Regions from separate parts of the Nonomuraea sp. NPDC001831 genome, predicted to be linked through region 2. Evidence: predicted binding sites of a transcription regulator. Region 2 holds the regulator's gene; each other region holds the start of a gene.

Region 1 (10,265 bases), on a different contig from region 2:
GAATATTGCTCATCCAGAGGGGTGGAGGGACCGGCCCTGCGAAGCCCCGGCAACCCTCCCGGCTTGTGCTCGCGACCTGGCGAGGCCGACCGGGACAAGGTGCCAATTCCGGTTCGCGGTCAAGGTGGCCGCGGGCGAAGATGAGGGAAGGCCTCGCTTCATGTCGCTCGACTTTGGTCCTGCCGTCGCTCTGTCCTGCCGCGAGTGCGGCACGCGCTACCCCCTGGGTCCCAGCTTCGCCTGCCTGGAGTGTTTCGGGCCGCTCGAAGCGGCCTACTCCTTCGGCCAGGTGACCCGCGCGGACATCGAGTCCGGCCCCGCCAACATCTGGCGCTACCGCCACCTGCTCCCGGTCCCCGCCGACGTGGCGAGCAAGCCCAACATGAACCCGGGCTGGACGAAGCTGGTCAAGGCCGGCAACCTCGGCAAGGCGCTCGGCATCCGTTCCCTGTACGTGAAGGACGACTCGGGCAACCCCACCCACTCCTTCAAGGACCGGGTGGTCGCCATCGCCGTCGAGGCGGCCAGGAACTTCGGTTTCCACACGCTCTCCTGCTCCTCCACGGGCAACCTCGCCGGCGCGGTCACCGCCGCCGCCGCGCGGGCCGGCCTCGACGCGTGCGTGTTCATCCCGGCCGACCTCGAAGCGGCCAAGATCGCCATGGCCCGGGTGTTCGGCGGCCGGCTGATCGGCATCGACGGCACGTACGACGAGGTCAACCGGTTCTGTTCGGAGCTGATCGGCGACCCGCTGGGCGAGCGGTGGGGGTTCGTCAACGTCAACCTGCGGCCCTACTACGCCGAGGGGTCCAAGACGCTCGCGTACGAGATCGCCGAGCAGCTCGGCTGGCGGCTGCCCGAGCAGATCGTCATCCCCATCGCCTCCGGCTCCCAGCTCACGAAGATCGACAAGGGCTTCAAGGAGCTGATCGCGCTCGGGCTGGTCGAGGACACCCCCTACAAGGTGTTCGGGGCCCAGGCGGCCGGGTGCTCGCCGGTCTCGACGGCGTACAAGGCGGGGCACGACGTCGTCCAGCCGGTCAAGCCGGACACGATCGCCAAGTCGCTGGCCATCGGCAACCCCGCCGACGGGCCGTACGTGCTGGACATCGCCCGGCGCACGGGCGGGGGCGTCGAGGACGTCACCGACCCCGAGATCGTCGCCGCCATCAAGCTCCTGGCCTCCACCGAGGGCATCTTCGCCGAGACCGCCGGCGGCGTCACGGTGGGCGTGCTGAAGAAGCTCGTCGAGACGGGCAGGCTCGACCCCGAGGCCGAGACCGTGGTCCTGAACACCGGCGACGGCCTCAAGACGCTCGACGCGATCAGCGACGACGCGCGGCCCACCGCCGTGATCCGGCCCTCTCTCGACGCGTTCCGCGCGACTGTCTGACAATCCAGGAAAGGCAACAAAAACCATGAGCGTTTCTGTGCGGATTCCCACCATTCTGCGCACTTACACCGGGGGTAACGCCGAGGTGAGTGGCGAAGGGGCGACTCTTCGTGACGTTCTCGCCAAGCTCGACTCCGACTACCCGGGGATCGGCGCGAGAATTCTGGATGAATCGGGCAAGATTCGTCGTTTTGTCAACGTATACGTTGGCGAAGAGGATGTCCGTTTCGCCGAGGGACTGGACACTCCCGCCCCTGAAGGCGCTCAGATCTCCATCATCCCCGCCGTCGCGGGCGGCTGACCGCCGAACCCCGAACCACCGACTCTTGAAGGCGCCCCTTGTGGGCGCCTTCTTGTTTTAGAACCAAATTCAACCTCGAACGACTCAGCCTTCGATGAAATTAGCGTTTTGTCGGTTGACTCTGTTGCCAAACCCCGTGCCACAGGTATGGTCGAGGGCGATCGTCTGGCTGATTTTCCCAAAAGTCAGGCGATTACGGGTCTCGCGAAGGAATGGGCGAGATCTGCGAGCCCAGTAAGAGGAGTCGGAAGTGGCGCAGGGCACCGTCAAGTGGTTCAACGCGGACAAGGGCTACGGCTTCATCGCGGTAGACGGTGGTAAGGATGTATTCGTCCATTACTCAGCGATCATGATGGACGGGTACCGCTCTCTCGAACAAGGACAGCGCGTCGAGTTCGAGATCACGCAGGGCCAGAAGGGGCCGCAGGCGGAGTCCGTCCGCACGGTCTGATTCACCCTCGCTGGTATGCACCAGGCGGGACGTGCGGCAGCGCAGTCCGTACGGGCTCGCCACTGTTTCCTCCGTCGGCTTCGCACGGCGGGCCGCGCCTCAGGGGCGGCTCGCCGTACGAACCGGCGCACCCGATGACCTGCCCGATGAGCTGGGGTGGGGTGCCCGTGGCTTGCACTCGGCAGGGTAGAGTGCTAAACAGTTCGTTGGCACTCTGTGTGGCAGAGTGCCAACAACTCGGATCGAGACGATGGGGTCTGCCGAACGGAGATGCAGGCCTATGCCGTCGCGGGCGTCGGCTCGGTCCAGGACACGCCACCCTGCATCTGGGAGGTCTAGCCTTATGGCAGCCAAGATGATCGCGTTTGACGAGGACGCCCGGCGCGGTCTCGAGCGCGGTATGAACCAGCTCGCCGACGCCGTCAAGGTGACCTTGGGCCCCAAGGGGCGCAACGTCGTGCTGGAGAAGAAGTGGGGCGCTCCCACGATCACCAACGACGGCGTCTCCATCGCCAAGGAGATCGAGCTCGAGGACCCGTGGGAGAAGATCGGCGCCGAGCTGGTCAAGGAAGTCGCCAAGAAGACTGACGACGTCGCCGGCGACGGCACCACCACGGCCACCGTGCTCGCCCAGGCTCTGGTGCGCGAAGGTCTGCGCAACGTGGCCGCCGGCGCCAACCCGATGGCCCTGAAGAAGGGCATCGAGGCCGCCGTCGAGCGGGTCAGCGAGGAGCTCTCCAAGCTGGCCAAGGACGTGGAGACCAAGGAGCAGATCGCCTCCACCGCCTCCATCTCCGCCGCCGACCCCGAGATCGGCTCGCTCATCGCCGAGGCGATGGACAAGGTCGGCAAGGAAGGCGTCATCACCGTCGAGGAGAGCAACACCTTCGGCCTGGAGCTCGAGCTCACCGAGGGTATGCGCTTCGACAAGGGCATGACGTCGATGTACTTCGTGACCGACTCCGACCGCATGGAGGCCGTTCTCGAAGACCCGTACATCCTGATCGTCAACAGCAAGGTCTCGGCCAACAAGGACCTGCTGCCGCTGCTCGACAAGGTCGTTCAGTCCGGCAAGCCGCTGCTGATCATCGCCGAGGACGTCGAGGGCGAGGCCCTGGCGACCCTGGTGGTCAACAAGATCCGCGGCCTGTTCCGCTCCGTGGCCGTCAAGGCCCCGGGCTTCGGCGACCGCCGCAAGGCCATGCTGGGCGACATCGCGATCCTGACCGGCGGTCAGGTCATCGCCGAGGAGGTCGGCCTCAAGCTCGAGACCGCCACCCTCGACCTGCTCGGCCGCGCCCGCAAGGTCGTGGTGACCAAGGACGAGACCACCATCGTCGACGGCGCCGGTGACGCCGAGGCGATCTCCGGCCGGGTCAACGAGATCCGCGCCGAGATCGAGCGCACCGACTCCGACTACGACCGCGAGAAGCTGCAGGAGCGCCTGGCCAAGCTGGCCGGTGGCGTGGCGGTCATCAAGGCCGGCGCGGCGACCGAGGTCGAGCTCAAGGAGCGCAAGCACCGCATCGAGGACGCCGTGCGCAACGCCAAGGCGGCCGTCGAGGAGGGCATCGTCCCCGGCGGTGGCGTGGCGCTGCTGCAGGCCGGCGCCAAGGCGTTCGACAAGCTCGAGCTCAACGGCGACGAGGCCACCGGCGCGGCGATCGTGAAGAAGGCGCTTGAGGAGCCCCTCAAGCAGATCGCGGTCAACGCGGGCCTCGAGGGCGGCGTCGTCGTGGAGAAGGTGCGCAACCTGACCCCGGGCGAGGGCCTCAACGCCGCTTCCGGCGAGTACGTCAACATGTTCGACTCCGGGATCATCGACCCGGCCAAGGTGACGCGCTCCGCGCTGCAGAACGCCGCCTCCATCGCGGCGCTCTTCCTCACCACCGAGGCCGTCATCGCCGAGAAGCCCGAGAAGACCCCTGCTGCTCCGGCCGGCATGCCCGGCGGCGGCGACATGGACTTCTAGGCCTCGCCTGGTCGCTGACGCATCAGAAGGCGGTTCGGATCTCCACGGATCCGGCCGCCTTTTGTTGTGTCCGAACCCGTCACGTTTAGTAGTTATTGACTACGGAAAGTAACGAAACGAAGTGACGATTCACCGCACAAAGGAGTAGTTACATGAATTCCCGCACCGCGCGCGTTCTCGGGCTCGGAGCCGTCATGGTGGCCGCCGCGGCCGCCATGACGATGCCCGCCCAGGCAGACGACCACGGTTACCTGGACGATGCCCTGGAGTACGTCGACGTGCCCTACTGCGCGGGCTACCTGGAACTGTACGACCGCGACTACTGCGCCTCGCCGTCGAGATGGACGTCGCAGGACGAGCGCGGGGAGATGTCGGAGGAGGGCGAGTACCGGTCGTCGGAGGAAGGCGAGGACAGGACGTCGGACGAGGCCGGCGAGAGGTCCGGCTGGCGCGAGGACACCTCGGACGAAGGCCAGGACATGTCCGACTGGCGCGAGGACGCCACGGACGAAGGCGCGGACATGTCCGGCGAGCGCGAGGACGTCGCGGACGAGGGCCAGGACGTGTCCGGCGAGCGCGAGGACGTCGCGGACGAGGGCCAGGACATGTCAGGCGAGCGTGAGGACGTCGCGGACGCCTTCGAGGGCCGGTCGGCCGGCGAGAGCGAGGACCGGTCGTCCAACGCCCCCATGGACTTCACGTTCGCCGACGAACTGGTGCAGGGCGACTGAACCCCGTCTGGTGGCGCCGGGCGTACCTGAACCCGACGCGGCACCACGGCGAAGGCGCCCCGAACGCGAACGGGGCGCCTTCGCCGCGGTGTTGTGCCGGTCTCAGACGCCGAAGTGCGCGACGACGTGACCGCGGGCCAGCGTGTTGGCGGTGATGTTGAAGCCGACCACGGCCGGGCTCGCGTCGCTGTCGACGCCCAGCTCGTCGACCCCGAGCGCGTGCACGGTGAAGACGTAGCGGTGGGGGGCGCCGGGCGGGGGAGCGGCGCCGCCGTAGTCCTTGGTGCCGTAGTCGTTGCGGGCGTGGACGGCGCCGGCGGGCAGGCCCTTGAAGTCGGGGCCGGTGCCCGCGCCCCTGGGCAGCTCCGTGGTGTCGCCGGGCAGGTCGAACAGCACCCAGTGCCAGAAGCCGCTGCCGGTGGGGGCGTCGGGGTCGTGGCAGGTGACGGCGTAGCCGCGGGTGCCCTCGGGGGCGCCCGACCAGCGCAGCTGGGGAGAGACGTTCCCGCCGGTCATCCCCCAGTCGTCGAAGACGTGGAGGTCGTTCAGCCGCTCGCCGTCGCGGATGTCGTCGCTCTCCACCACGAGCGCGGGGACCGGGGGCAGGTGTTCATGCGGAAGCGGTGCGGGCACGGCATCCTCCTAGGTTGACAGCTCCTTCAGGCCATCCTAGAAGCGGCCGTGCCCGCCCTCCGTCAGGTTGCCAGCTGCGCCGGGAGCGGCCTGTCGTGCAGCACCGTGAGCGAGGTGACCGCACGGGTCAGGACCACGTACAGGCGGGCCAGGCCGCGGGGCTCGGCCTCGACGATGTCCGCGGGCTCCACGACGATCACGTGGTCGTACTCCAGGCCCTTGGCGAGCGTGGCGGGCACGATCAGCAGGCGGTGCTCCTGCGTCGCGTCGGGGTCGAGCACCGCGTGCGGCAGGCCGGACAGCGACTCGGAGACCGCCGCCACCATCGCGTCGGGGACGATGACCCCGATCGAGCCCTCCTTGGCCAGGACCTCCCGGGCGGCCTCGGCGACCGTGCCGCCCGGCCGGACCGTCAGCGAGCCCGCGCCCGGACGCAGCGACCGCGGGGCGGCCAGCTCGGGGGCGATCGAGGGCAGCAGGCGGGCCGCGTAGTCGAGCACCTCACGCGGCACGCGGAAGCCGAGCGTCAGCTCGGTCACCTCGCCCTCGTCCTGGCCGAGGTGCTTCAGCACGGTCTCCCACGAGCTGGTGGACCACGGCGTGGTGCCCTGGGCCAGGTCGCCGAGCACGGTGGCCGAGCCGTTGCGGCAGCGCCGGCCGAGCGCCCGCAGCTGCATCTCGGACAGGTCCTGGGCCTCGTCCACGACGAGGTGGCCGAGCGACGGGGTGCGCTCCATGAGGTCGCGCAGCTCGTCGAGGAGCGCGGCGTCGGCGGCCGACCATCTGGCGGACTTCCAGCTCCGATAAGGCTTCCGCCAAAGCAGCATTTCCTGCTCGTCAGGCGACAAATCGGTTTTGGCGGCTTTTGAGAGGAATTCTGGGTCGGACAGCAGGCGGTGCAGGACCTGTTCCGGCGTCAGTTTCGGCCACACCGCGTCGACGAGCTGCTTGACCGGCCTCGACCTGGCCACCGCGTCCTGGACGCGGTCGTCGGGCGACTCGCCGCGCTGCTCCATCCGTACGAGCACCTGGTGGGCCAGGCGCTGGGCCAGCGCGGCCCGCCCCGGCGAGTAGCGGGTGGTGCCGCGCAGGGAGGCCACCATCTCGCGCACCTCGTGGTCGGCGACCCGGTAGCGGTAGGCGCCCTTCGTGAACACCAGGCCGTCCTCGGGCTTGACGATGTGCATCCACAACGCCCGTTCGAGCACCGCGGCCATCCTGGCGTCGCCCTTGACCGCGGAGACCATCGGGTCCTCCTCGGCGGCGTGCTCGCCGAGCAGCCCGGCCACGGTGGTCTGGTCGACCTTGACCTCGCCCAGCGCGGGCAGGACGGAGGAGATGTAGGACAGGAACGCCCGGTTCGGGCCCACGATCATCACGCCTGACCTGGCCAGCCGCTCGCGGTGGGTGAACAGCAGGTACGCGGCCCGGTGGAGGCCCACGGCGGTCTTCCCGGTGCCGGGGGCGCCCTGGACGCACACCGTCTGGGCCAGCGTCGCGCGGACGATCTCGTCCTGGTCGGGCTGGATGGTGGCCACGATGTCGCGCATCGGGCCGGTGCGCGGGCGTTCGATCTCCTCGGTGAGGATCTTCGAGGGGCCGACCTCACCGCCCTCGCCGAGCGGCTCGTCCTCGAACGCGGTCAGCGCGCCGCCGTGGTAGCCGAAGCGGCGGCGGCGGACGACGCCCATCGGGTCGGCCGGGCTGGCCTGGTAGAACGCGCGGGACACCGGCGCGCGCCAGTCGATGACCAGCGGCCGGCTGGTGCCGTCGTGCACGTGCCGGCGGCCGACGTAGAGGGTGCCCGGCAGGTCGTCGCCGCCCTCGCGGTCGAGGCGGCCGAAGAACAGCGGGGTGTCCGGGTGGTCGGCCAGGGCGGCCACGCGCTGGTCCAGCAGCGACTGGAGGATCTGCTGCGAGACCCAGTCGCCGGCCGCGTCGGCCGACAACGACTGGGCGTGGGCCCGCATCGCCTTGAGCGCGGCCCTGGACTCGGCCAGGTGGGCCTGCTCGGCGGCGAGCACGTCGGAGGGTATGTCGGGAGCCAGTTGGTGTGTGGGCATGCGAAAGCGCCTCCCATGGTCGAGAAACGGAGGTGGTCAAGGCAGCGAATCGACTAGTTTAACGGCGGCCGTCCGGTGCCTCCAAAGCATTTACCGGCGCGCGGCGGGGTAAGGAGGGAAGGTGGCGCGGCTTCGCCTGGTCCTCTCGCCGATGATCCCCACGGTCGCGAGCTTCCTGCTGGCGGCGCTCTGGGGGATGTCGGTCTTCGCCGGATGGGGGCTGGAGGCGTTCTGCGCGGGCGGCGAGTCCCCGTCGGCGTGTTCCCGGCGCCTCGGGGCGGTCTCCACGGTGTCGGGGTTGTTCGCCGCGCTGGCCGCCTGCGCCACGCTGGCCGCGTGGCTGGTCCCGGCGTCCCGGCAGGACCCGCGCACGTTCGGCCGGCTCATGGGGACGGGGGTCGCCGCCTGGATCGTCGCCGGCGCGGTGCTGTTCCTCGGCGGCCTGCTGGCCGGCTAGCAAACCCGGCAAAGACCGTATCTCTGAGTGAACGTGGGAATACCGAAAAAGTCGGGCATTTCAGGTGCGTTTGGCGGATCATGGGGGTATGTCGCAGGCGGCGTGATAGTACGCAGGTGAGGGGGGTGGTTCGATGTCGACGACCCGTGGAGTCTCGTGGACGTGACATAAACGCCGTGCCTGGCCGCTCAGGCAACGAGCGGCCGGGCCTTCAACCCGTCACACCTCGCCGTGCACGTCGTCGGCGTCGATGATCTGGTAGGCGTATCCCTGCTCGGCCAGGAAGCGCTGCCGGTGGGCGGCGAACTCCTGGTCGACGGTGTCCCTGCTGACCACCGTGTAGAACCGGGCGCCACCGCCGTCGGCCTTGGGCCGCAGCACCCGTCCGAGCCGCTGGGCCTCCTCCTGCCGCGACCCGAACGTGCCCGACACCTGGATCGCGACGGCCGCCTCGGGCAGGTCGATGGAGAAGTTCGCCACCTTCGACACCACCAGGACCTGGATCTCCTTGTCGCGGAACGCCTGGTAGAGCCGCTCGCGCTCCTTGACCCTGGTCTCGCCCTTGATGACCGGCGCGTTGAGGTGCTCGCCGAGCTCGTCGAGCTGGTCGATGTACTGGCCGATGACCAGCACCTGCTCGCCCAGATGCCGCCGGACCAGCGCCTCGGTCACGTACGTCTTGGACGGCGTGGTGGCGCAGAACCGGTAACGCTCCTCGGCCTCGGCCATCGCGTACGCCAGCCGCTCCTCGTCGGTCAGCGTGACCCGCACCTCGACGCAGTCGGCCGGCGCGATCCAGCCCTGGTTCTCCATCTCCTTCCACGGCGCGTCGTAGCGCTTGGGGCCGATGAGGGAGAACACGTCGCCCTCGCGGCCGTCCTCGCGCACGAGCGTCGCGGTCAGGCCCACCCGCCGGCGGGCCTGGAGGTCGGCGGTCATCCGGAAGATCGGCGCGGGCAGCAGGTGGACCTCGTCGTAGACGATCAGGCCCCAGTCGCGCGCGTCGAACAGCTCCAGGTGGCTGTAGACGCCCTTCCGCCTGGTGGTCATCACCTGGTACGTGGCGATGGTGACCGGGCGGATCTCCTTCTTGTTGCCGGAGTACTCGCCGATCTCGTCCTCGGTCAGCGAGGTGCGCTTGAGCAGCTCGGTCTTCCACTGGTGGGCGCTGACCGTGTTGGTCACCATGATCAGCGTGGTGGCCTGGGCGTGGGCCATGGCCGCCGCGCCCACGATGGTCTTGCCCGCGCCGCAGGGCAGCACGACCACGCCGGAGCCGCCGTGCCAGAAGGCGTCGGCCGCCTCGCGCTGGTAAGGGCGCAGCTCCCAGCCGTCCTGGAGCAGCTTGATGGGGTGGGCCTCGCCGTCGACGTAGCCGGCCAGGTCTTCGGCGGGCCAGCCCAGCTTGAGCAGCGCCTGCTTGACGTTGCCGCGGTCGCTCGGGTGCACGATGACCGAGTCGGCGCCGAGGCGCTCGCCCAGCATCGGCTGGATCTTCTTCGAGCGCAGCACCTCTTCGAGCACCGCGCGGTCGGTCGAGGTCAGGACCAGCCCGTTGACCGGGTCCTTCTCCAGGCGCAGGCGGCCGTAGCGGGCCATCGTCTCGGCGATGTCGACGAGCAGCGCGTGCGGCACCGGGTAGCGGCTGAAGCCGATCAGCGCGTCGACGACCTGCTCGGCGTCGTGGCCGGCGGCCCGCGCGTTCCACAGGGCGAGCGGCGTGACGCGGTAGGTGTGGACGTGTTCAGGCGCTCGTTCGAGCTCGGCGAACGGCGCGATCGCCTTGCGGCACGCGTCGGCCTTCTCGTGGTCGACCTCGAGCAGCAGCGTTTTGTCCGACTGGACGATGAGCGGGCCGTCGTTCACGGACATCCCTTCCTACGGTTGACCCTTATCCAACACACACGACGGCAGGAACAGTCCCGGAACGGGTAATCGATCAGTCGTCCAGGCGGCCGGTGAGGCCCAGGAAGAGGAAGAGCCCGATGTTCAACACGAAACCGGCGCCGAACAGCACCCAGCTCCAGACCAGCAGCGAACGGGCGCTTCCCGGCTGCTCGCGGGCCCGCGTCAGCGCCACGGCGGCCAGGATGCCGCCGGGCAGCCCGAGCACGTTGAGGCAGGAGGCGAGGGACAGGAAGTTGAGCACGACGGCGACGATGGCGGCGGCCTGCGGGCCCTCGTCGCGCCGCGGCGGCACGCCGTAGCCGTAGCCGTACTGCGGAGGCGGCTGCTCGCCGTAGGGCGCCCCGTAGGGCAGATGC
Region 2 (10,265 bases):
CAGCGCCCTGCTGGAGGTCACCGGCCCGCGCATCCCCTGCGTGGTGTTCCGCAACTGGATGGACGAGCCGGGCTGGCTCAAGCGCTTCACGCGGGCCGCGCGGCCAGGGGCCTACCTGGCCGTGGTCGAGCCGGGCGAGCTGGGCGCGGGCGACGAGGTGGAGATCGTCTCGCGTCCGGAGACCGGGATGACGGTGGCGGACGCCTTCCGCGCCCGCCACGGCGACGCCGACGCGCTGGCCCGGGTGCTCGCGGTCCCCGGCCACGCCCCGGAATGGGACGAGCTGGCCGCACGGGCGGGCCGGGCGGACGGCTAGGGACCGCGCGCCCGGCACGGATGGGCGGCTCTCCAGACGGGCAGGGACCGCGCGCCCGGCACGGATGGGCGGCTCTCCAGACGGGCGGAGACCGCGCGCCCGGCCGGGCGTCCGTCTAGCGCAGGACGGTGTACAGGGCCGAGGTGAGGGAGGCGCGGGCGTCGTCCTGGTCGATCGACCACATCATCGAGCCGCCCAGGCCCTTGAGCCGGATGTAGGCCGCCTTCTCCAGCAGCGACGCCGGGTCGTCGTAGGACCAGAACTCGTTGCCGTCGTACAGCCACATCGCGCCGGTGCGCACGTCCCGGTAGCGCTTGCCGGGCTTGGTCGCCAGGTCCTTGTAGTCCTCGCTGCCCGGCCCCCACTTGCCGGCGGCCGGTCCGGTCGCGGGCTGCCAGAGGCCGTCGCCGCCGCCGGTCACGCCGGTCCAGCCCTGTCCGTACGCGGGCACGCCCACGACGATCTTGCGGCCGGGCGCGCCGCGCGACAGGTAGTCGCGGACGGTCTGGTCCACGCTGTACTTGACAGGGTTGGGGTCGCGCCGGTCGTTGAACAGGTTCCCGTTGTGCCCGGTCCGCGATTCCCAGGTGCCGTGCAGGTCATACCCCTGGACGGTGGCGAAGTCGAGCGACCGGAACACCCGGCGCACCTCGAACCCGGCGTCGATCTTCGCGGCGGCGGCCGGGAGGAAGGCGGTGAGCTGCGAGCTCGCCGAGAAGGCCCGGAGCTGGGCGCGCAGTTCCTCGACGAAGAGGGTGAAGTTGCGCCGGTCCTCGGGCCTGATCACGTTCCCGTCGTTGCCCGCCGAGCCCGGCCACTCCCAGTCCAGGTCGACGCCGTCGAACACGCCGGCGCCCGCGCCCGGCTCCAGGCCCGGCAGGTTGCCGCGCAGCCACAGGTCGACGCACGACCGGGCCAGCGCGGACCGCGACTCGGCGGTGAGCACGGCGTCGGAGAAGTACTTGGACCCGGTCCAGCCGCCGAGCGAGATCAGCACCTTGAGGCCGGGGTGCTTGGCCTTGAGCTTGCGTAGCTGGTTGAGGTTGCCGTTGAGCGCCTGGCCCGGCTGGTCGGCGACGCCGTCCACGCTCTGCTCGGCCGGCACCGGGCGCTGCCAGTCGGCCCAGGGGTCGGCCGAGTAGCAGGAGCCCTCGGCGTTGACGAAGCCGAAGGCGTAGTTGAGGTGGGTGAGCTTGGCGGCGGCGCCGCTGGTGTCCACGTCCTTGACGTGGTAGTTGCGCCCGTACACGCCCCACTGGATGAAGTAGGCGACCCGCTTGAATCCGGGATGGGCCTCGGCGGGCACGGACACCGCCGTCAGCCCGAGTAAGAGCGAGAGTGCGAGGACGATCTTCTTCACGGGCGCTCCTGGGGGGTGAACTTATAAGAAACTTTCCTATAAGTTGACGCGATCGTAGAACCGTCACCCCGTGCCGTCAACGACGCGCGCCACCTCCTCGGCGCTGGAGAACAGCCGCCACGCGCGCGCCGGGTCGCCGAACAGCGACAGCACCAGATCGGCCAGCTCCTGCCTGGTCGCGGCCGCCGCGAGCAGGCTGAGGACGTGCTCCGCCGGCGGCCGCAGGAAGGCGTTCGTCCACGCGACGACCGGCTCGGCCGCCACCCACATGCGCCGGGCCGTCTCCCGCGCGAACGCCGCGTCGTACGGCCCGCCCGCCGCGATGGCCTCGGCCGCGATCCAGGCGCAGGCCGAGCCCAGGTTCGCCCCCTGCCCCGTGATCGGGTCGTTGGTGACCCAGGCGTCGCCGATCGCCAGCGCCACGCCGCCGCCGGGCAACTCGGCCACCGCCTCGCGCACGACCGGCGTGATCGCGCCCTGCAGCAGGTCCTCCGGCCCGAGCAGCTCGAACGCGGCCGGATCGAGCTGCTCGGCCAGGCGCGGCGCGTGCTCGGGCAGCAGAGCGAGCAGCGTCTTGCAGAACTCGTCGGCCGGCACCCGGGCCAGCACGTCGAGCGGCCCGCCGGGGATCGCCTCGACCAGGACGCCGCCATGCACGCCCGACCGGGTCATCATCGCCATGGACAGGATCTCGCCGCAGCCGGGCGAGATGTTGAAGCCGAAGGCCGGCCCCGGGTCGAACCCGTGGAACAGGCCGGCGGCCAGGATCCGCTGCGGCGCCTCGTACGGCGACCACGCCGGAACGCGCGGGAACAGCTCGCGCACCGAGCGCCGCCCGGTGGCGACCACCATCAGCTCGTGGTCGCGCGACCAGCGGGCGACCTGGCCCGCGTCCGGCGGGAGGGGATCGACGACCAGCCGGCCGCCCCTGCCGGTGTAGTCGTCCATGAGCGCCGGCAGCAGCACCCGGAAGTCGACCCCGTGGAACGGCTCGCTCACGCGGCCGGTGAACTCCAGCGGCGGATCTCCCTTGATCGACAGGCGGCCGCTGACCAGCAGGCAGCCCGGGTCGAGGAAGTGCAGGCTGCCCAGCTCCCGCTCGCGGTCCTGCGCGCGGCCCATCCTGCCGACCGTGTTCGGCAGCCGCCCGCGGCCCAGGTCGGCCGCGTCGCCCTCGCTGTAGAGCGTGGTCGCGACGCCGAGCTGCTGCAGCCGCAGGGCCAGCGTCAGCCCGGAGATCCCCGCGCCCACGATTCCGACGCCCGTCATGTGCCGCCTCCTTCGATGGCTCTGAGCACATCCGTGAGCAGGCACACTGGATGACGTGCCATCCACCCTGCCCGACGGCGATCCGGCGCCCGCCTCCGGCGAGCTGCCCGACAGCGCGCTGCGCGGGCTCGGCGAGCGCCCGTTCGGCTTCTACGTGCACGTGCCGTTCTGCGTCACCCGCTGCGGCTACTGCGATTTCAACACCTACACGGCCGCCGAGCTAGGGCCCGGCGCCTCCCACCGCGACTACGCCGACACGGTCGTGGCGGAGGTGCGCCTGGCCCGGCGCGTGCTCGGCGACGCCGACCTGCCCGTGGAGACGGTGTTCTTCGGCGGCGGCACGCCCACGCTGCTGCCTCCCGAGGACCTGGCGCGCGTCCTGGCCGCGATCGACGCCGAGTTCGGGCTGCGGCCGGGGGCGGAGGTCACCACCGAGGCCAACCCCGAGTCCGTCGACCCCGCCTACCTCGACAAACTCCGTCAGGGTGGCTTCAACCGGGTCAGCTTCGGCATGCAGAGCGCGCGTGAGCACGTGCTCCAGGTGCTCGACCGCAGGCACACGCCGGGGCGTCCGGCGCGGGCCGTCAAGGAGGCGCGGGCGGCCGGGTTCGAGCACGTCAACCTCGACCTGATCTACAGCACGCCGGGGGAGTCCGACGACGACTGGCGAGCCTCGCTGGCCGCCGCGATCGAGGCCGGGCCCGACCACGTGTCGGCGTACTCGCTGATCGTGGAGGAGGGCACCAGGCTCGCGGCCCGCATCCGGCGCGGCGAGCTGCCGATGCCCGACGACGACGTCGCCGCCGACCGCTACCTGATCGCCGAGGAGATGCTGGCCGAGGCCGGTTTCTCCTGGTACGAGGTGTCCAACTGGGCCACCTCCGAGCAGGCCCGCTGCCGGCACAACCTGCTCTACTGGACCGGCGGCGACTGGTGGGCCGCCGGCCCCGGCGCCCACAGCCACGTCGGCGGCACCCGCTGGTGGAACGTCAAGCACCCGGCCGCCTACGCCCAGCGCCTGGCGGCGGGCGCCTCGCCCGCGCACGCGCGCGAGGTGCTCACCGGCGACGACCGGGCCGCCGAGCGGCTGATGCTGGAGCTGCGGCTGGTCTCCGGCTACCCGCTCGCCGAGGTCGCGCCCGGCGCGCGCACGTCCGTGGCGAGCGCGCTGGCCCGTGGGCTGCTGGAGCCGGAGCCGTTCAGGGCGGGCCGGATGGTGCTCACCCTCAAGGGGCGGCTGCTGGCCGACGCCCTGATCACCGAGCTCATGTGACCAGGCGGATGGCGAACGGGTAGCGGTAGTTCTCGCCCCGGTTGGTGGCGATGGCCGCCTGGACGTGGAAGATCAGCGACACGATCCAGATGATCGGGAACAGCAGCAGGCCGACCAGCACGATCGACAGCACCATCGCCACCGCGTAGCCGATGAACATCGTGATCTGGAAGTTCAGCGCCTCGGCTGCCTGGTCCCTGACATAGGGGGACTCGTCCTTCTTCATCAGGTAGATGACCAGCGGGCCGATCCACGAGACGAGCAGGCCCAGCAGGTGGGCGAGCATGGCCATCGTGGTGTCGTCGCTGCCGCGGCGCGGGCCGAACCGGCCGGGCACGTACGGCCCGGCGGGGTGGCCGTAGCCCTGCTGCCCGTGGCCCGGAGCTTGTCCGTAACCGGGGGGCCGGCCGTAGCCGGGCGGCGGGGGCACGTAGCGGGGCGGCGGAGGCATGGGGCCGGATTGCGGGCCGGGTCCGCTCGGCGGCTGCCGCCCGTAGTCCGGCTGGGAACCCGGCTGCTGCCCGTAGCCGAGCTGGGGGCCGGAGCCCTGGTCGCGGGGCGCGTCGTAAGGCGGCACGTCAGAACGCGGGACGTCAGAACGCGGGACGTCAGAACGCGGCATGTCAGAAGGCGGCACGTCAGAACGCGGGACGTCGGGGGTTGGGTCGTCGGCGGGCGGCGGGTCCTGGCTCATGATGCCTCCGTAACGAAGTCGATCAGTTCCTCGACCCGGCCGAGCAGCTCCGGCTCCAGGTCGGTGTAGGACGAGACGGCGCCCAGAATGCGCCGCCAGGCGTCCGCGGGCTCCATGCGCCAGCCCAGTGCGGCGAGCACGCCCTCCTTCCACGGCACCCCGCGCGGCACGTCGGGCCAGCCCGGGATGCGCAGCACGGACGGTTTGACCGCCTGCCAGATGTCGATGTATGGGTGACCCACGACGAGCACGTGCGGCGAGGTGATCCGGGCCGCGATCCGGCTCTCCTTCGACCCCGGCACCAGATGGTCGACCAGCACGCCGAGCCTGCGGCCCGGCTCGGGGGCGAACTCGGCCACGATGGCGGGCAGGTCGTCGACGCCCTCCAGGTACTCGACGACGACCCCCTCGACCCGCAGGTCGTGGCCCCAGATCTTCTCCACGAGCGCGGCGTCGTGCACGCCCTCGACGTAGATCCGGCTCTCCTTGGCGACCCGCGCCCGCAGCCCCTCCACGGCGATGGACCCGGACGCGCTGCGCCTGGGCCCCGCAGCCGCAGACGCAGCCGCAGCCGCGGCCGCCGGGCGCACCAGCGTCACTGGCCTGCCCTCCAGCAGGAACGCGGCCGGCGCGAGCGGGAACAGGCGGCGTTTGCCGAACCGGTCCTCCAGGGTGACGGCCTCCTTGTCGCAGGCCACCACGGCGCCGCAGAAGCCGCTGTCGGCGTCCTCCACGACCAGGTCGAGTTCGGCGGGCACCTTCGGGATCTTGCCCTTGCCCGGCCGCCGCCAATTACCCGCCAGCACATCACCCTCGTACACACGGGGACCGTAGCAAATCACCCGCTGACCGCAAGGCGCTTACGCGCGCCGCTGCGCCGGACGAGCACGACGACCGTGCCGACGATGCCGATGAGCAGGCCGGCGCCGGGGAACAGGAACAGCGCCGCCACCCCGCCGAACAGGCCGCCCGCCGCGGAGAGCACGTCCCGGCCCACGCCGAAGCGGGCCGACGACTCCTCCTGCGTGGCGCAGGTCAGCTGGTAGTCGCCCTTGGCGGGGGCGTTGACGGCGAGGATCTCCTGCCAGGTGGTGCCGCCGGCGCTGAGCGTCTGGGTGCCGGAGACCTTGACCAGCCTGGCCTGGGCCGGGCCGCCGGAGATCTCGCACTGGTAGTTGACCCGCGTGTCGGTGGCGATGTAGACGGCCGGGCGCTTGGCGGGGTCGATCGCGACCTTCACGCTTTCGCCCGACGCGAACGTGGTCGTCGGGGCCATGTCCGTGACGCTGCTCAGCACGCCGCCGGCGAACACGACCACGCCCACGACGCCCAGCACCACGGCGACCGCCCACACGACGGCGATCCACCACAGGCGCGGCCTGATCGCCTTGCCGTCGATCCTGGCCGGGAACTGCGGCTGCTGGCCGTACTGGTTGTGGGGGCCGTACTGGTTCGGCTGGGCGTACTGGTCGGGCTGGGCGTACTGGTTCTGCTGGCCGTACTGGTTCTGCTGGCCGTACTGGTTCTGCTGGCCGTACTGGGGCGGGGGGCCGTACGGGGCGGACGGCTGTTGCTGCTGGTAGGGCGGCTGGCCGGGCTGCTGCGGCTGGTACGGCGGCTGGGCGTGCTGGTTCTGCTGACCGTAGTAGGGACCCTGCCCCTGGGGCGGTCCGTACTGCGGGGGCTGGGAATTGTCGGTCATGCGGCAAGTGTGAGGCCTGTCGCTTGTAAGCCGCTAGCAACAGGATGGGACCTGGTGTTATCGCACCTTGTGGGCGAGAGCCGTACACTTGGCACTCGGGAACACGGAGTGCTAGACCTGTCGTTTCCCTGTTAGGCAGAGGCAGGAGGTGAGCACGTGCTCGACGAACGGAAGCTTGCGGTGCTCCGCGCCATTGTCGAAGACTACGTGTCCACCAACGAACCGGTGGGCTCCAAGGCGCTGGCAGAGCGCCACAACCTCAAGGTCTCCCCGGCAACGGTCAGGAACGACATGGCCGCTCTGGAGGAGGAGGGCTACATCACCCAGCCGCACACCAGTGCGGGCCGCGTGCCGACGGACAAGGGCTACCGCCTGTTCGTCGACCGGCTCTCGCAGGTCAAGCCCCTGTCGGGGGCCGAGCGGCGGGCGATCGAGACCTTCCTCGCCGGCGCGGTCGACCTCGACGACGTGGTCTTCCGCACCGTGCGGCTGCTCGCGCAGCTCACCCGGCAAGTCGCGGTCGTGCAGTACCCGACGCTGACCCGTTCCACGGTCAGGCACGTCGAGCTGGTCCCGCTCAACGACCGGCGGGTCATGCTCGTGCTGATCACCAACACCGGGCGCGTCGAGCAGCGCGTGATCGAGCTGCCCGAGGTGGTGGAGGACGACCGCATCGCCCATCTGCGCGCGGTGCTCAACTCCTGCCTCGACGGCTGCGGGCTGAGCAACGTCCCCGAACTGGTCGCCGACCTGCCCGAGCGGCTGCCCGCCGAGGACCGGCCCGCCGTGGCCACGATCCTGTCGGTGCTGCTCGAAACCCTCGTCGAACGCCATGACGAGAAGATCGTGTTCGCCGGCGCGGCCAATCTCGCGGGCGCCGACTTCGCCACCGGCCTGCGCGACGTGCTGGAGGCGCTGGAGGAGCAGGTCGTGCTCATGCGGTTGCTCGGCGAGACATCCACAGACACCCCGTCCGCGCTCACCGTGCGCATCGGCTCGGAAAACCCCTACCTTCGCGGCACGTCCATCGTCGCAACCGGATACGGTTCTGGCGACAACCAACTGGCCCGGCTCGGCGTGCTGGGTCCCACGAGGATGGACTACCCCGTGACGATGGGCGCCGTACGCGCGGTGGCACGCTACGTCAGCCAGATCCTGGCTGCATCTTAAGAGGTCGATAAGTGGCAAACAGCGACTACTACGCCACCCTCGGGGTGCGCCGTGACGCCAGTCAGGACGAGATCAAGAAGGCCTACCGCCGCCTCGCCCGCGAGCTGCACCCCGACGTGAACCCCGATCCTGAGACCCAGGAGCGGTTCAAGGAGATCACGCAGGCCTACGAGGTGCTGTCCGACCCGAACAAGCGCCAGATGTACGACCTGGGCGGCGATCCCTTCGGCGGCGGCGCGGGTGCGGGAGCGGGCGCCGGCGGCTTCGGCGCGGGTTTCCCCTTCAGCGACATCATGGACGCCTTCTTCGGCACCGCGGGCGGCACCCGCGGTCCGCGCTCGCGCGCCAGGAGGGGCCGCAACGCCACCATCCGGGTCGAGCTCGACCTGCGCGAGACGGCGTTCGGCACCACCCGCGAGCTGGTCGTGGACACCGCCGTGCTGTGCGAGGTGTGCCACGGCGCCGGCGCGGCCCCCGGCACCCACCCCGACACCTGCGACATGTGCAACGGGCGCGGCGAGATCTCCCAGGTCACCCGCTCGTTCCTGGGCCAGGTCATGACCTCGCGGCCGTGCCCCCAGTGCGGCGGCTTCGGCAGCATCATCCGCCACCCCTGCCAGGAGTGCTCGGGCGACGGCCGGGTGCGCACCCGCCGTACGATCAAGGTCCGCATCCCCGCGGGCGTCGAGGACGGCACCCACATCCAGCTCGCCGGCGAGGGCGAGGTCGGCCCCGGCGGCGGCCCGCCCGGAGACCTCTTCCTGGAGATCGTCGAGCGCGCGCACGAGATCTTCGAGCGGCGCGGCGACGACCTCCACTGCACGGTCCAGATCCCGATGACGGCCGCCGCGCTCGGCACGATCCTCGCCGTCGAGACGCTCGACGGCTCCGAGGAGATCGACGTGCGCCCCGGCACCCAGTCCGGCCAGGTCATCACCATGTACGGGCGCGGCGTGCAGCGGCTCAACGAGTCCGGCAGGGGCGACCTGCTCATCCACGTCAACGTCGAGACCCCGATGCGGCTCGACCAGACGCAGGAGGACCTGCTGCGCGAGCTGTCCAGGCTGCGCGGCGAGGAGCGGCCGCCGGGCAAGTTCGCCCCCGGCCAGCAGGGTTTCTTCTCCCGCCTGCGTGACGCCTTCAACGGCAGGTGACGATCACCCGTGACCGTCCCCGTGTTCCTCGCCGAGGACCTCGACGGCGCCGAGCTCACGCTCGACGGCCCTGAGGGGCGGCACGCGGCCTCCGTGCGGCGCCTGCGCGCCGGCGAGCGGGTCGACCTGACCAACGGCGCCGGCGACGTCGCCGAGTGCGTGGTGCGCGAGGTGTTCAAGGACGCGCTCGCGCTCGACGTGCTCGCCCGCTACACCGTCGAGCCGCCCGCGCGGCGGCTCGTGGTCGTCCAGGGGCTGCCCAAGGGCGACAGGGGCGAGCTGGCCGTCGAGATGATGACCGAGGTGGGGGTCGACGTGATCGTGCCCTGGGCCGCCTCGCGTAGCATCACGCAGTGGAAGGGCGACAAGATCGCCAAGGCGCTGGGCCGGTGGCGCTCGACGGCCCGCGAGGCCGGCAAGCAGGCGCGCCGGTTCCACCTGCCGCAGGTGGCCGATCTCGCCTCCACCGCCCAGGTCGAGGGGCTGCTGGCCGACGCGGCGCTGGGGCTCGTGCTGCACGAGGAGGCCGCCGAGCCGCTGTCGAAGGTGGCGCTGCCGCCCGGCGGCGACATCGTCGTCGTCGTGGGGCCCGAGGGCGGGGTCTCGGAGGAGGAGCTGCGCAGGTTCGCCCCGGCCAAGGCGGTGCCCGTGCTGCTCGGGCCCACCGTGCTGCGCACCTCCACGGCGGGGGTGGCGGCGGCGGCCGTGCTGCTCGCGCGCACCGGGCGCTGGTGATCCAGGCTCAGGGTGTGGTGTGCGGCACGTCCACCAGCGGGCTGCTCAGGTCGCTCGGGCCGGTGGGCGGGTCGTCCGGCGGGCACTCGTCGGAGGGGCACGACGTCGGCGTGTCGGTCGTCTCCGGCGGGGTCGGCGTGGGGGTCGGCGTGATCTCGGGGCACTCCTGGCCGACGGCGGGCTCGCCGCTCGGGCAGGGCGTCGAGGACGGCGTCGGCGACGGCGTGGGCTGCCTGGTCGACCTGGCCGTCTCCGAGGGCCGATGGGTCTCGCTGTGGCTCGGCGGCACGACCACCGCGGGCGGCGGCTCGGCGCTGTGACTGCCGGGCCTGGGCGGCGTGGACAGCCTGGTCGAGGAGTTGCCGGGGGTGGTGGTCGAGTTGTCCACCACCTTGACGGGCGTCTCGAAGATCTGGGAGCGCAGCCCGGGAACGACCATCACGATCGTCCCCGCCACCAGCACGGCGCTGACCGCCGCCGCGCCCGCACGCCACCAGAACAGGTTACGGACGCCGCGCCGCTCGATGCGGGCGCGGATGATCTGCAGTCCTTCCGGCGAGGGCACGACCGCGTCCGCCTCCGCGCGGAGCGC
Region 3 (10,265 bases), 750 kb from region 2:
CTCCCGAAAACTCGGTAAACTACTCGTGTTTCGCTGTCGAACCCAGAAATACAAGTAAATGCTCGTATTTGTCAACGAGGTGACCCATGCCTGAACGCACGGTCCGCAGGCAGGCGCGCGGCCTGAAGCGGATGGCCGAGATCCTCGACGCGGCGGAGTCGGTGATCGCCGAGGTCGGCTACCCGGACATGACGACGAACCAGGTCGCCGCGCGGGCGGGGCTCTCCCCCGGGTCGCTGTACCAGTTCTTCCGGAACAAGGAGGAGATCCTGGACGGCCTGGTGTCCCGCTACACCGACGACCGGGACGAGTTCTGGGCGGCCCGGCTGGCGGCGATCACCCCGGACGTCCCGCTGGAGACACTGGTGGGGCAGCTCGTGGACGAGAGCGTGGCGTTCAAGGCCGACTCACCGGCGTACTGGTCGCTGCTGTACGGGTCGGCCACCGGCGACCGGCTCGCGGCGGCCTCCCAGCGCATGCACGCCTCGCTGGCGGAGCGGATCGCGGCGCTGCTGCGACGGCGTTCGCCCGAGCTGCCGCAGGAGCGGGCGCTGCTCAACGCGACGATGGCGCTGGCCATGGTGAAGGCGGTGCTGCCCATGCTGGGGCCGGCGACGCCCGAGCGCGGCGCGGAGCTCGTGGCCGAGCTCAAGCTCATGCTGGTCCGCTACCTGACCTGAGCCCGCGATCACGGGTGGGGCCGCTACCTGACCTGAGCCTGCGATCACGGGAGGAAGGGGCCGTTACCTGACCTGAGCCTGCGATCAGGGACGGAAGGGGCCGCTGACCTCGAAGGTGTGGCCCTCGGTGCGGCCGCGCCTGGCCGAGAAGTAGAGCCGGTCGCCCCTCGGCGAGAACGCCAGCCCCGTGAGCTCGGCCCCCTCGTGCCCGGTGAGCCGCAGGAACGGCGTGACGGCCCGGTCGGGCGCGATGACGTCGATCTCCGTGGTCTCCCTGGCCACGTAGAGGTCGCCCGAGGGGGCGGCGGTGATCGCGCGCACGCCCTCGCACAGCCGGTCGAGCGTGGAGGTGTGGGCGTCGTAGGCCCACAGGCCGGTGTCGCCCTTGGTGGTGAAGTAGCAGACGCCGCCCGCGTAGTGGCAGCCGTCACCGCCGTCGAAGTGGCGGGCGTCCTCGACCTGGTGGCGGGCCGCGGTGAGCAGCGCGGCCGGGGACGGCACCGGCCGCCAGCCGCCCGACGCGCACAACACCTCCAGCGTGCCCTCCGTCAGGTCGCCCCAGTCGCCGGGGCGGAAGCGGTAGAAGCAGCCGTCGTGCTCGTCCTCGGTCATGTAGACGACGCGCCGCTCGGGGTCGCAGGCGGCGGCCTCGTGCCGGAAGCGGCCCATGGCCAGGCGGGGGCGGGCCGCGCGGGCGCCGTAGGGGTCGCACTCGAAGACGCGGCCGCGGTCGCCGAGCTCGCACGACAGCCAGGTGTGCCACGGCGTGGCGCCGCCCGCGCAGTTGAGGTCGGTGCCGGACAGGATGCGGTAGGCGTCGGCGACCGAGCCGTCGGCGTGGAAGCGCAGCGCGGAGGCGCCGCCGAGCAGGGGCAGCTCGGAGTTGGAGACGTAGATCCAGCCGGCGCCGTCGGGGAAACAGGCGCCGCCGTCGGGCGCGGCGTGCCAGGTGAGCCCGGCCACCTTGTCGCCCGACCGGGCCACCACCCGGCCGGTGAAGCCCGGCGGCAGCGCGAGCCCGTCGGCGGACGCCGGCGTGAGCGGCCCGTACGGGCTGATGCCGCCCTGCAAGAGCGGGCCCGTGCGGAGGAGAGTCTTGTGGGACATCGTGGGGCCTCCCTCTAGGTGCCACGCTAGTCGACCGCACCGACATGAATGGCAAGGACTCGTGACATCAAACTCTGCGCAAACCCCGCGCTCCGTCGTGGCGTGAGATCGCCGCGGGCCCCTGGACGATGCGGGACAGTCCGTACCCACTGGGCGGAAGATCGCCCACCCCGGGGGCGGACACACGAAAGCCCGGGCACTGTGGTCGTGCCCGGGCTCTTCGGGTGGTGCGGCCGGCGGCCGCGCGCGGTCAGCGCTGGGCCTGGAACATCCAGTGCTGCTTGTCGATGTCCTGCGTCACGGCGATGAGCAGGTCCTGGCTGACGGGGTCGGCCTCGTCGGTGGCGCGGATGCGGTCGTACATGCGCTTGCTGATGCCGTCGAGGATGTCAGTGATCGTCGCCACCACCTTGCCGTCCTCCAGCCAGCCGCGCTCGGGCTGCTGGAGCTGGGTGGACCTGGCGACGGTCGCCGAACGCCCGTCGGGGTTCACGCCGAGGGCTACCGCGCGCTCGGCGATGGTGTCCATATGGGTACGGGCCAGGTCGGTCAGCTCGTCGAGCTGAAGGTGAATCGGGCGGAAATGGGCGCCGACGAGGTTCCAGTGCGCCTGCTTGGCGATCAGCGACAGATCGATCAGATCGACCAGGGCGCCCTGCAGGGCTTCGGCGACGGCGTTCTTGGCTTCGCCCGAGAGCGGACCGGTGATCGTAGCCATGTCGTATTTCCTCCCCTTCAGTGGTGCTTTCGCCTATTTAGAACGTCATCCGGGGCTGGATTCTTCCGATCTTTCCCTTGTTGACAGTGTAATAGTGACAGTGTCACTGTGGAGGTATGAGCGACACCTGGACCATCGGCGAGCTGGCCGAGCACGCGGCGCGGGCGCTGCGCGCCGGGGCGCAGCCGGTCAACGGCCGGGTCCGCGACGTGCCCGGGGAACGCCTGATCAGGTGGTACACCACCATCGGCCTCGTGGACCCGCCCCTGACCCGGCGCGGCAGGATCGCCCGCTACGGCCGGCGGCACCTGCTGCAACTGGTGGCGGTCAAGCGCATGCAGGCGGCGGGGCACTCGATCGCCGAGATCCAGACGGCGCTGGCCGGCGCGACGAACGCCACGCTGGCGGCGGCCGCCGGTCTCGCCGACGTGCCGTCCGCGGCCGAGGGGCGGGCGGTCCCCGTCTCCCCGCCGGACGGCCCGCGCTTCGCGGGGCCCGCGTCCGTCATCGCCACGACGGCGAACGGGACGCCCGGCGGCGAGCCGGGCCGTGAGAGGTTCTGGGCCGAACGGCCGGTCCGCCCCGCCCCGGCCGGGAGCGAACGCCCCGCCGACGCGGAAGCGGCGCGTGCCGGGGGCGGCCCGGTCGCCGGGGTCGTGCTCGCGGACGGGGTGCGGGTGGTGTGGGACGGGGGGCGCCCTCCGTCCGAGGACGACGTTCAGGCGGTGCTGGCGGCGGCTGGGCCGCTGCTCGCGGTGCTCGTAGAGAGGAGACTGCTGTGAAGATCACTTCGCTGGAGCCCGCACGGTGCCTGCCGGTGCCGGACGCCGGGTTCGGCGCGCTGCTGACCGAGCGCGGCAACCTGCCGCTGGACAGCGTGGACGTCCGCGCCGACATCGCCGGGCTCGTCGCCGGGGTCGAGGTCGAGCAGGGGTTCCGCAACCCGTTCGACGTCACGCTGGAGGCGACCTACGTCTTCCCGCTGCCCGACCGGGCGGCGGTGACGGGGTTCCGGATGGAGGCCGACGACCGGGTCGTGGAGGGCGTGCTGAAGGAGCGCGGCCAGGCCAGGGCCGACTACGACCAGGCGCTGCGCGAGGGCCGGCGGGCGGCCATCGCCGAGGAGGACCGGCCCGACGTCTTCACCATCCGGGTGGGCAACATCCTGCCCGGCGAACGCGTCTCGGTCCGGCTGACCATGAGCCAGCCCCTCCCCTACGAGGACGGCGCGGCGACCTTCCGGTTCCCGCTCGTCGTGGCCCCCCGGTACGTCCCGGGCACCCCGCTCGACGGCGACCCGGCGGGCTCCGGGGTGGCGCCGGACACCGACGCCGTGCCCGACGCGTCGAGGATCACGCCGCCGGTGCTGCTGCCCGGCTTCCCCAGCCCCGTGCGGCTCTCGCTCACCGCCCGCGTCGACGCCTCCGGGCTCGATCTGCGGGAGCTGGCCTCCAGCCTGCACGTGGTCGAGGAGGACGGCCACACCGTGCGCCTGCGTCCGGGCGAGCGCCTCGACCGTGACTTCATCCTGCGGCTGTCGTTCGAGGCGTCCACGTCCCTGCAGCTCGACGGGCGGGGGACGTTCGCGCTCACCGTCGTCCCGCCCGCCCTGCAGGCCGCCCGCGCGCCGCGGGACGTGGTGCTGGTGCTCGACCGTTCGGGCAGCATGGGCGGCTGGAAGATGGTCGCGGCGCGGCGGGCGGCGGCGCGCATCGTCGACACGCTGACCGCGCACGACCGTTTCAACGTGCTGACGTTCGACTCGGTGGTGGAGACGGCGTTCGAGGGGCTGGTGGAGGCGTCCGACCGCAACCGGTACCGCGCGGTCGAGCACCTGGCGCGGGTCGACGCGCGCGGCGGCACCGAGCTGCTCGAACCGCTGCGCCGCGCCATCGCCCTCCTCGGCGCGCCCGGCGACAGGGAGCGGGTGGTGGTGCTGGTCACCGACGGCCAGGTGGGCAACGAGGACCAGATCCTGGAGCAGGCCGGCGGCGCGCTGTCGGCGATGCGGGTGCACACGGTCGGCATCGACCGGGCGGTGAACGCCGGCTTCCTCGGCCGGCTCGCCGGGCTGGGCGCCGGCCGGTGCGAGCTGGTCGAGTCCGAGGACCGGCTCGACGCGGCGATGGAGCAGATCCACCGCAGGATCGGCGCGCCGCTGGTGACGGACCTGTCCCTGAAGGGGCTGGAGACCGAGCCCGGCTCGGTGACCCACCTCGGCTCGATCTTCCCGGGGGTCCCGCTCCGTGTGTACGGACGGTGCCGCGAGGGCGCCGAGGCCGTCACCGTGCGCGGCACGTCGGCCGGGGGGCCGTGGGAGGAGCGGGTCACGGGGGTGACCACCGGCAGCCCCGCCCTGCGCGCCGTCTGGGCCCGCGCCCACCTGCGTGAGCTGGAGGACCGGTACGCCATGGGCGAGCACGGCCTGGAGCCGCGGATCGTCGAGGTCTCGCTGGAGAACGGCGTGCTGTGCAGGTTCACGGCGTACGTGGCGATCGACACGCGGCAGGTCGCGGAGGGCGCGCCCGAGCACCGGGTCATCCAGCCGGTCGAGCCGCCCAGCGGGTGGGAGCTGCCGCCGAACCCGTCCATGGGCGGGCGGTTCGTGGCGCAGGCGATGACGATGGCGCGTCCCGCGAGCGCTCCGCGGATGATGCCGCCGGCCCCGGCGTCTCTCGACCAGGGCTTCGACCGGGGCTTCGGCGCGCCGCCTACGCTCGGCGGCCCCGCCCCGGCCGACGCCCCCTTCCCGGCCCCGCCTCTGGCGGGCGGCCCCGCGGGTCCTTCGCCGTCCGCGCCCGGCGGCGGGGCGCCGTCCGCGCCCGGTTCCGGTGGCGGCCCTGGGCCCGGGGCCTCGCCGAAGTTCGCGCCTCCGTCGTCGCCGCGTCCGGCGCTCCGGCTGGAGTCGGTCCGGCCGCAACTGAAGGCCGAGCTCGACCGGCTCAGGGCGATGCGCGTGCCGGACGCGCCGTACCTGGCCGACCTGGGCTCGCGTCTGGCGGCGCTGGCGGCGTACCTGGGCGGGAACGAGGCGCTGGCGACGCTGGCCTCCGATCTGGAGGCGGCCGAACGTCCCGGCACGGACCTCCGCGCCCTGCACGACCACGCCGTCGCAACGCTGGCCGCCCTCACCGGCGCCCCCGCCGACCGCGTCCCGGCCGACCCCGCCCGCCCGGAGGACCCCGCCCTCCCGGAGGACCCCGTCGCTCCCGGTGACCCGCTCCCCGGGGACGGCCCGCTCGCCCCGGGCGACCCCGAGCCCGGCAAGCGCCACCGCCCCTTCTGGAAACGCGGCTGACGCTCACCTGACACCCCGGCCGCGCTGCGCCACCCCGCAGCGCTGCCGGGTGTCAGGGGTCGGCGGTGGCGCCGTTTTCAGAACCGCCGTTTCCGCCAAAGGCGGGAATTCTGGATTCTTTGCCGATTTCACCGCCTAATCAACTCGACGAGCTGCAGGCCCGGCGCAATGGGCCGGTGGCGGGCGTCCGTGGGACTGCGGGACCACCCGACAAGCCCCGGCGCCGCGGACGACCCGGCACATCCGCGTACCGGCGCACGGAAAACCCCGGCACCCGCGAGCACCCATTATGAATTCCACGCCCGGTCATATCCCGGCCGCGATATTCAGGCGTCCCCGGGAAAAGGCGTGCCATTCTCATGTGCCACCATCCCCCGCGGCCTCCTATTCTGGACGGGTGAGCACACTCGTCCTGGACGGCGGCCTGTCCACGCATCTGGAGTCGCTCGGCGCGGATCTGCGCGACGAGCTCTGGTCGGCGCGCCTGCTGCTGGAGCAGCCCGAGCTGATCAGGCGGGTGCACGCCGACTACTACGCGGCGGGCGCCGACGTGGCCACCACGGCGAGCTACCAGGCCACCATCCCCGGCTTCCAGCGCCGCGGGCTCGACCGCTCCGAGGCCGAGCGGCTGATCAGGTTGTCGGTCGAGCTGGCCGGGCAGGCCCGCGACGAGGCCGGCCACGGCCTGGTGGCCGCCTCGGTCGGCCCCTACGGCGCCTATCTGGCCAACGGCGCCGAGTACACCGGCGACTACGACCTCGACGAAGACGGCCTGCTGGCCTGGCACCGTCCGCGCTGGGAGATCCTGGCCGCCGCCGGGGCCGACCTGCTGGCCTGCGAGACCATCCCGTCCTACGCCGAGGCGCGGGCGCTGGCCGCGCTGCTGGCCTCCACTCCGGGGGTCAAGGCGTGGGTGAGCTTCTCCTGCCGCGACGCCGAGCGCATCAACGACGGCACCCCGATCGACCGGGCCGCCGCGCTGTTCTCCGGGAACCCGCAGGTGGTGGCGGTAGGCGTCAACTGCACGGCGCCGCGGCACATCCCCGGGCTGGTCGCCCGCCTGTCCGGCGGCCTGCCGGTCGTGGTCTACCCGAACTCGGGCGAGACGTGGGACGCCGAGCAGCGCCGGTGGCTGGGCCTGTCCGACCCGGTGGAGTACGGCCTGGCCGCCAAGGAGTGGGAGCGCGCGGGGGCGTCGCTGATCGGCGGCTGCTGCCGTACGACCCCTGAGCACATCAGGCAGATCCGCGCCCACCTGACCTGACGCCCGGCCCGCCGAGACGTCACCATCACACCGGAACCCCCCGGCCGCAGGACTCCCCCGCACACCGTACGGACGAAGCCCTGGCCGTCCGCCCGCGCACGCCGTACGGACGGAGCCCCGCCCCCACGACGCGCGCACGCCGTACGGACGAAGCCCCGGCCGCGGGACCCCCGCGCACGCCGCGCCACGGGCGTGGGCGCGCGCGAGGGCCGCGAGCGGCCGGTACGGGCGGGCCGCTAGGCGGTCGCCGGAGCCGTGGTGCGACGGCGGCCGAGGAAGGCGTCGAGCGCCAGGGCGCCGCCGCCGGTGAATCCCACCGCCAGGCTCGCCGCCGCCAGCGCGAGGACGAACTCGTAGCCCCCTTCACCGGCCCCGAAGCCGCTGGAGCCGTGGACGAACACGATGGCCCCGATCATGTCGAGGGCCAGCAGCGTGCCCGCGATCGGCAGGGCGGCGCCGAGGATCAGCGCGATCCCGCCGGCCACCTCCAGCACCGCCACGGCCGGTGCGGCCACCCCGGCCAGCGGGATGCCCGCGGACTCGAAGAACTTCGTGGTGCCCGCGATGCCCATGTCGGCGAACTTCTGGTAGCCGTGCACCAGGAAGATCACGCCGACGGCGATCCTGGCCAGCAGCAGGGCGATGGGACGCGCCCGGTCGATCATGGACCCTCCAAGGGAGTCGTTCAGATTTGAACAACCACTCTACCGGTAGTTCAAATCTGAACAACAAGTACACTTGGGACGTGACGGACACCCGCTGGCTCGACGAGACGGAGATGGCCGCCTGGCGCGCCTTCCTGTCGGCCTCCCACCTGCTCGAACGGCGCATCGAGGAGCAGCTCAAGGCCGCGGCCGGGCTGACGCACCCGCAGTACGAGATCCTGGTGCGGTTGTCGGCCGCTCCGGAGCGCCGGATGCGCATGACCGAGCTGGCCCGGGGCGTGGTGGTGTCGAAGAGCGCGCTGACGTACCAGATCACCCAGTTGGAGAAGGCGGGGCTGGTGGAGCGCGCCACGTGCCCGTCCGACGAGCGCGGGGTGCTGGCGGTGCTCACGGACGCGGGCGAGCGCTGCCTGGAACGCGTCGCTCCCGGGCACGTGGCGGTCGTGCGGGACTACCTGATCGACCGGCTCAGCCGCGCCGAGCTGACCTCACTGACCAGCGCGATGACGAAAAGCGAACAAGCTCTCAGGAGCTGAGACGAGCAGGGCTCTCAGGAGCCGGCCTTGGCGGCGGCGCGGCGGGCGCGTTCCATCTCGACGCGGGCGCTGGCGGCGTACTTGTCGACGTACTCCTGGCCGGACAGCTCCATCAGCGCGTACATGATCTCGTCGGTGACCGCGCGCAGGACCAGCCGGTCGTCCTCCATGCCGTAGTAGCGGGAGAAGTCGAGCGGCTTGCCGAACCGGACGCCCGGCCGGATGCCGAGCTTGGGGAACAGCCGCCCGGGCGGCATCATCTCGTACGTGTTGACCATCGCCCACGGGATGACCGGCGCCCGCGACTCCAGCGCCAGCCGGGCCACGCCGGTCTTGCCCTTGTAGAGGCGGCCGTCGGGCGAACGGGTGCCCTCGGGGTAGATGCCGAGGACGTTGCCCTCGCGCAGGATGCGCAGGCCGGTACGGAGCGCGGCCTCGCTGGCCTTGCCGCCGGAGCGGTCGATCGGCACGGTGCCGACGCCGCTGAAGAACAGCCGGGTGAAGAAGCCCTTGATGCCGGTGCCGGTGAAGTAGTCGGCCTTGCCGAGCGAGATCACCTTGCGGCGGATCTGCAGCGGGCCGAAGAAGTGGTCGGCGAAGGAGAGGTGGTTTCCGGCCAGGATCGCGGGCCCCTGCTTGGGTACGTTGTCGCCGCCCTCCGTCCACGGGCGGAAGAGCATGAGGATCGGCTTCAAGATGGCCTTGACCACCCAGTAGAACACCCGGCCACCTCTTCCCCAGGACATCGTGATTGAGCAGAGTCATCTTCCCATCCCTGGCGAGATGCAACTACACCAGCTCTCGCACAATCACCCCTGAACGTGCGACGATCGGGCAGTTCCGGGATGAAATTGCGTCAAGGAGCTGTTATGCCGCTCATGCCAGGCGCGGAGCCCTACCACCACCGAGCGGGTCAGGTCGGTGTGCTGCTGTGCCACGGGTTCACCGGCACGCCGCAGTCGCTGCGGCCCTGGGCCGAGTACCTGGCGGGCCATGGGGTCAGCGTCTCGCTGCCCCGCCAGCCGGGGCACGGCACCACGTGGCAGGAGATGAACCGCACCCGCTGGGAAGATTGGTACGCCGAGGTGGAGAAGGCGTTCGCCGACCTCCAGGGGCGCTGCTCGGAGATGTTCGTGGCGGGCCTGTCGCTGGGCGGCTGCCTGGCGCTGCGGCTGGCCGAGGTGCACGGGGACGCGATCAGGGGCGTGGTGGTGGTCAACCCGTCCATCGCCAGTGACGTGCCGCTGCTGAGGCTGGCGCCGCTGCTGAAGTGGTTCCTGCCGTCGGTGCCCGGCGTCGCCAACGACGTCAAGAAGCCCGGCGTGACCGAGCTGGCCTACGCCCGTACGCCGGTCAAGGCGGCCGCGTCGCTGCCGGGGCTGTGGTCGCTGGTGCAGGCCGACCTGGCGAAGGTCACCCAGCCGCTGCTGGTCTTCCACAGCCGTGACGACCACGTGGTGAAACCGACGAGTGTGGCGATCATTCGCCAGAAGGTCCCGCAGGCCACGATCGAGGAGCTCACGGACAGCTACCATGTTGCGACGCTTGACAACGATGCCGACAGGATCTTTGCCGGTAGCCTCGACTTCATCCGGACACATGCCTCGGTACCCTTGCAGAGGGACTGATCGCACCCAGGGGGAAGTCGCGATCGCTGCGGAGAGGCCCATCTAGGTGACGCCCCAGAGTGACGAGGACGAGGTCTGGCGGCAGATCGTCGCGTCCTTCAACGACACAGCCGAGCGCGACTCGGCCGACCAGCCATGGCCGGACAGCGAGAACGTGCCCGCCGAGCCCACCCGCAGGGTGGTCAAACCGTCCGAGGAGCCCGAGCTCGGCCAGTCCGCGCCCGACCGCGACGACCGCGACGACCGCGACGAACCCGCCCGCGACGACGAGGACGAGGGGCACTTCGAGCCGCCTCCCCCGCCGCCGCTGCCCAAGCTCGACCTGCCCACCAAGCTCGCCTGGGTGGCGCTGTTCGGCGGGCCCGCCTA

The links. The regulator HrcA, encoded in region 2, represses chaperone genes, less so after heat shock. The targets are predictions, from matches to a motif close to TTGGCACTCTCNNNNNGAGAGTGCCAA.
Region 1: groL (chaperonin GroEL) is a predicted target of HrcA. The motif match lies at 2,352-2,378, and genes of this name have one in related genera.
Region 3: ACFYYW_RS11795 (DNA starvation/stationary phase protection protein) is a predicted target of HrcA. The motif match lies at 2,586-2,612, and genes of this name have one in related genera.

Annotation. Positions count from the first base shown of each region.
Region 1 covers NZ_JBIATU010000020.1:32,272-42,536, forward strand. The annotation lists SAM riboswitch class I at 7-147, shown strand; gene thrC (threonine synthase) at 161-1,393, shown strand; gene ACFYYW_RS41960 (MoaD/ThiS family protein) at 1,419-1,694, shown strand; gene ACFYYW_RS41965 (cold-shock protein) at 1,945-2,145, shown strand; gene groL (chaperonin GroEL) at 2,489-4,117, shown strand; gene ACFYYW_RS41975 (hypothetical protein) at 4,270-4,848, shown strand; gene ACFYYW_RS41980 (YbhB/YbcL family Raf kinase inhibitor-like protein) at 4,951-5,481, opposite strand; gene ACFYYW_RS41985 (HelD family protein) at 5,544-7,544, opposite strand; gene ACFYYW_RS41990 (hypothetical protein) at 7,666-8,001, shown strand; gene ACFYYW_RS41995 (DNA repair helicase XPB) at 8,221-9,873, opposite strand; gene ACFYYW_RS42000 (hypothetical protein) at 9,941-10,265, opposite strand, start outside.
Region 2 covers NZ_JBIATU010000003.1:928,502-938,766, reverse strand. The annotation lists gene ACFYYW_RS15075 (MOSC domain-containing protein) at 1-316, shown strand, start outside; gene ACFYYW_RS15070 (glycoside hydrolase family 18 protein) at 432-1,676, opposite strand; gene ACFYYW_RS15065 (styrene monooxygenase/indole monooxygenase family protein) at 1,740-2,945, opposite strand; gene hemW (radical SAM family heme chaperone HemW) at 3,001-4,218, shown strand; gene ACFYYW_RS15055 (DUF4870 domain-containing protein) at 4,211-4,795, opposite strand; gene ACFYYW_RS15050 (DUF3097 domain-containing protein) at 4,909-5,733, opposite strand; gene ACFYYW_RS15045 (DUF456 domain-containing protein) at 5,751-6,614, opposite strand; gene hrcA (heat-inducible transcriptional repressor HrcA) at 6,771-7,784, shown strand; gene dnaJ (molecular chaperone DnaJ) at 7,796-8,938, shown strand; gene ACFYYW_RS15030 (16S rRNA (uracil(1498)-N(3))-methyltransferase) at 8,948-9,673, shown strand; gene ACFYYW_RS15025 (hypothetical protein) at 9,681-10,265, opposite strand, start outside.
Region 3 covers NZ_JBIATU010000003.1:175,123-185,387, forward strand. The annotation lists gene ACFYYW_RS11785 (TetR/AcrR family transcriptional regulator) at 87-680, shown strand; gene ACFYYW_RS11790 (alkaline phosphatase PhoX) at 765-1,787, opposite strand; gene ACFYYW_RS11795 (DNA starvation/stationary phase protection protein) at 2,038-2,505, opposite strand; gene ACFYYW_RS11800 (helix-turn-helix domain-containing protein) at 2,622-3,287, shown strand; gene ACFYYW_RS11805 (VIT domain-containing protein) at 3,284-5,803, shown strand; gene mmuM (homocysteine S-methyltransferase) at 6,201-7,067, shown strand; gene ACFYYW_RS11815 (DoxX family protein) at 7,304-7,732, opposite strand; gene ACFYYW_RS11820 (MarR family transcriptional regulator) at 7,813-8,268, shown strand; gene ACFYYW_RS11825 (lysophospholipid acyltransferase family protein) at 8,283-8,990, opposite strand; gene ACFYYW_RS11830 (alpha/beta fold hydrolase) at 9,138-9,896, shown strand; gene ACFYYW_RS11835 (hypothetical protein) at 9,943-10,265, shown strand, end outside.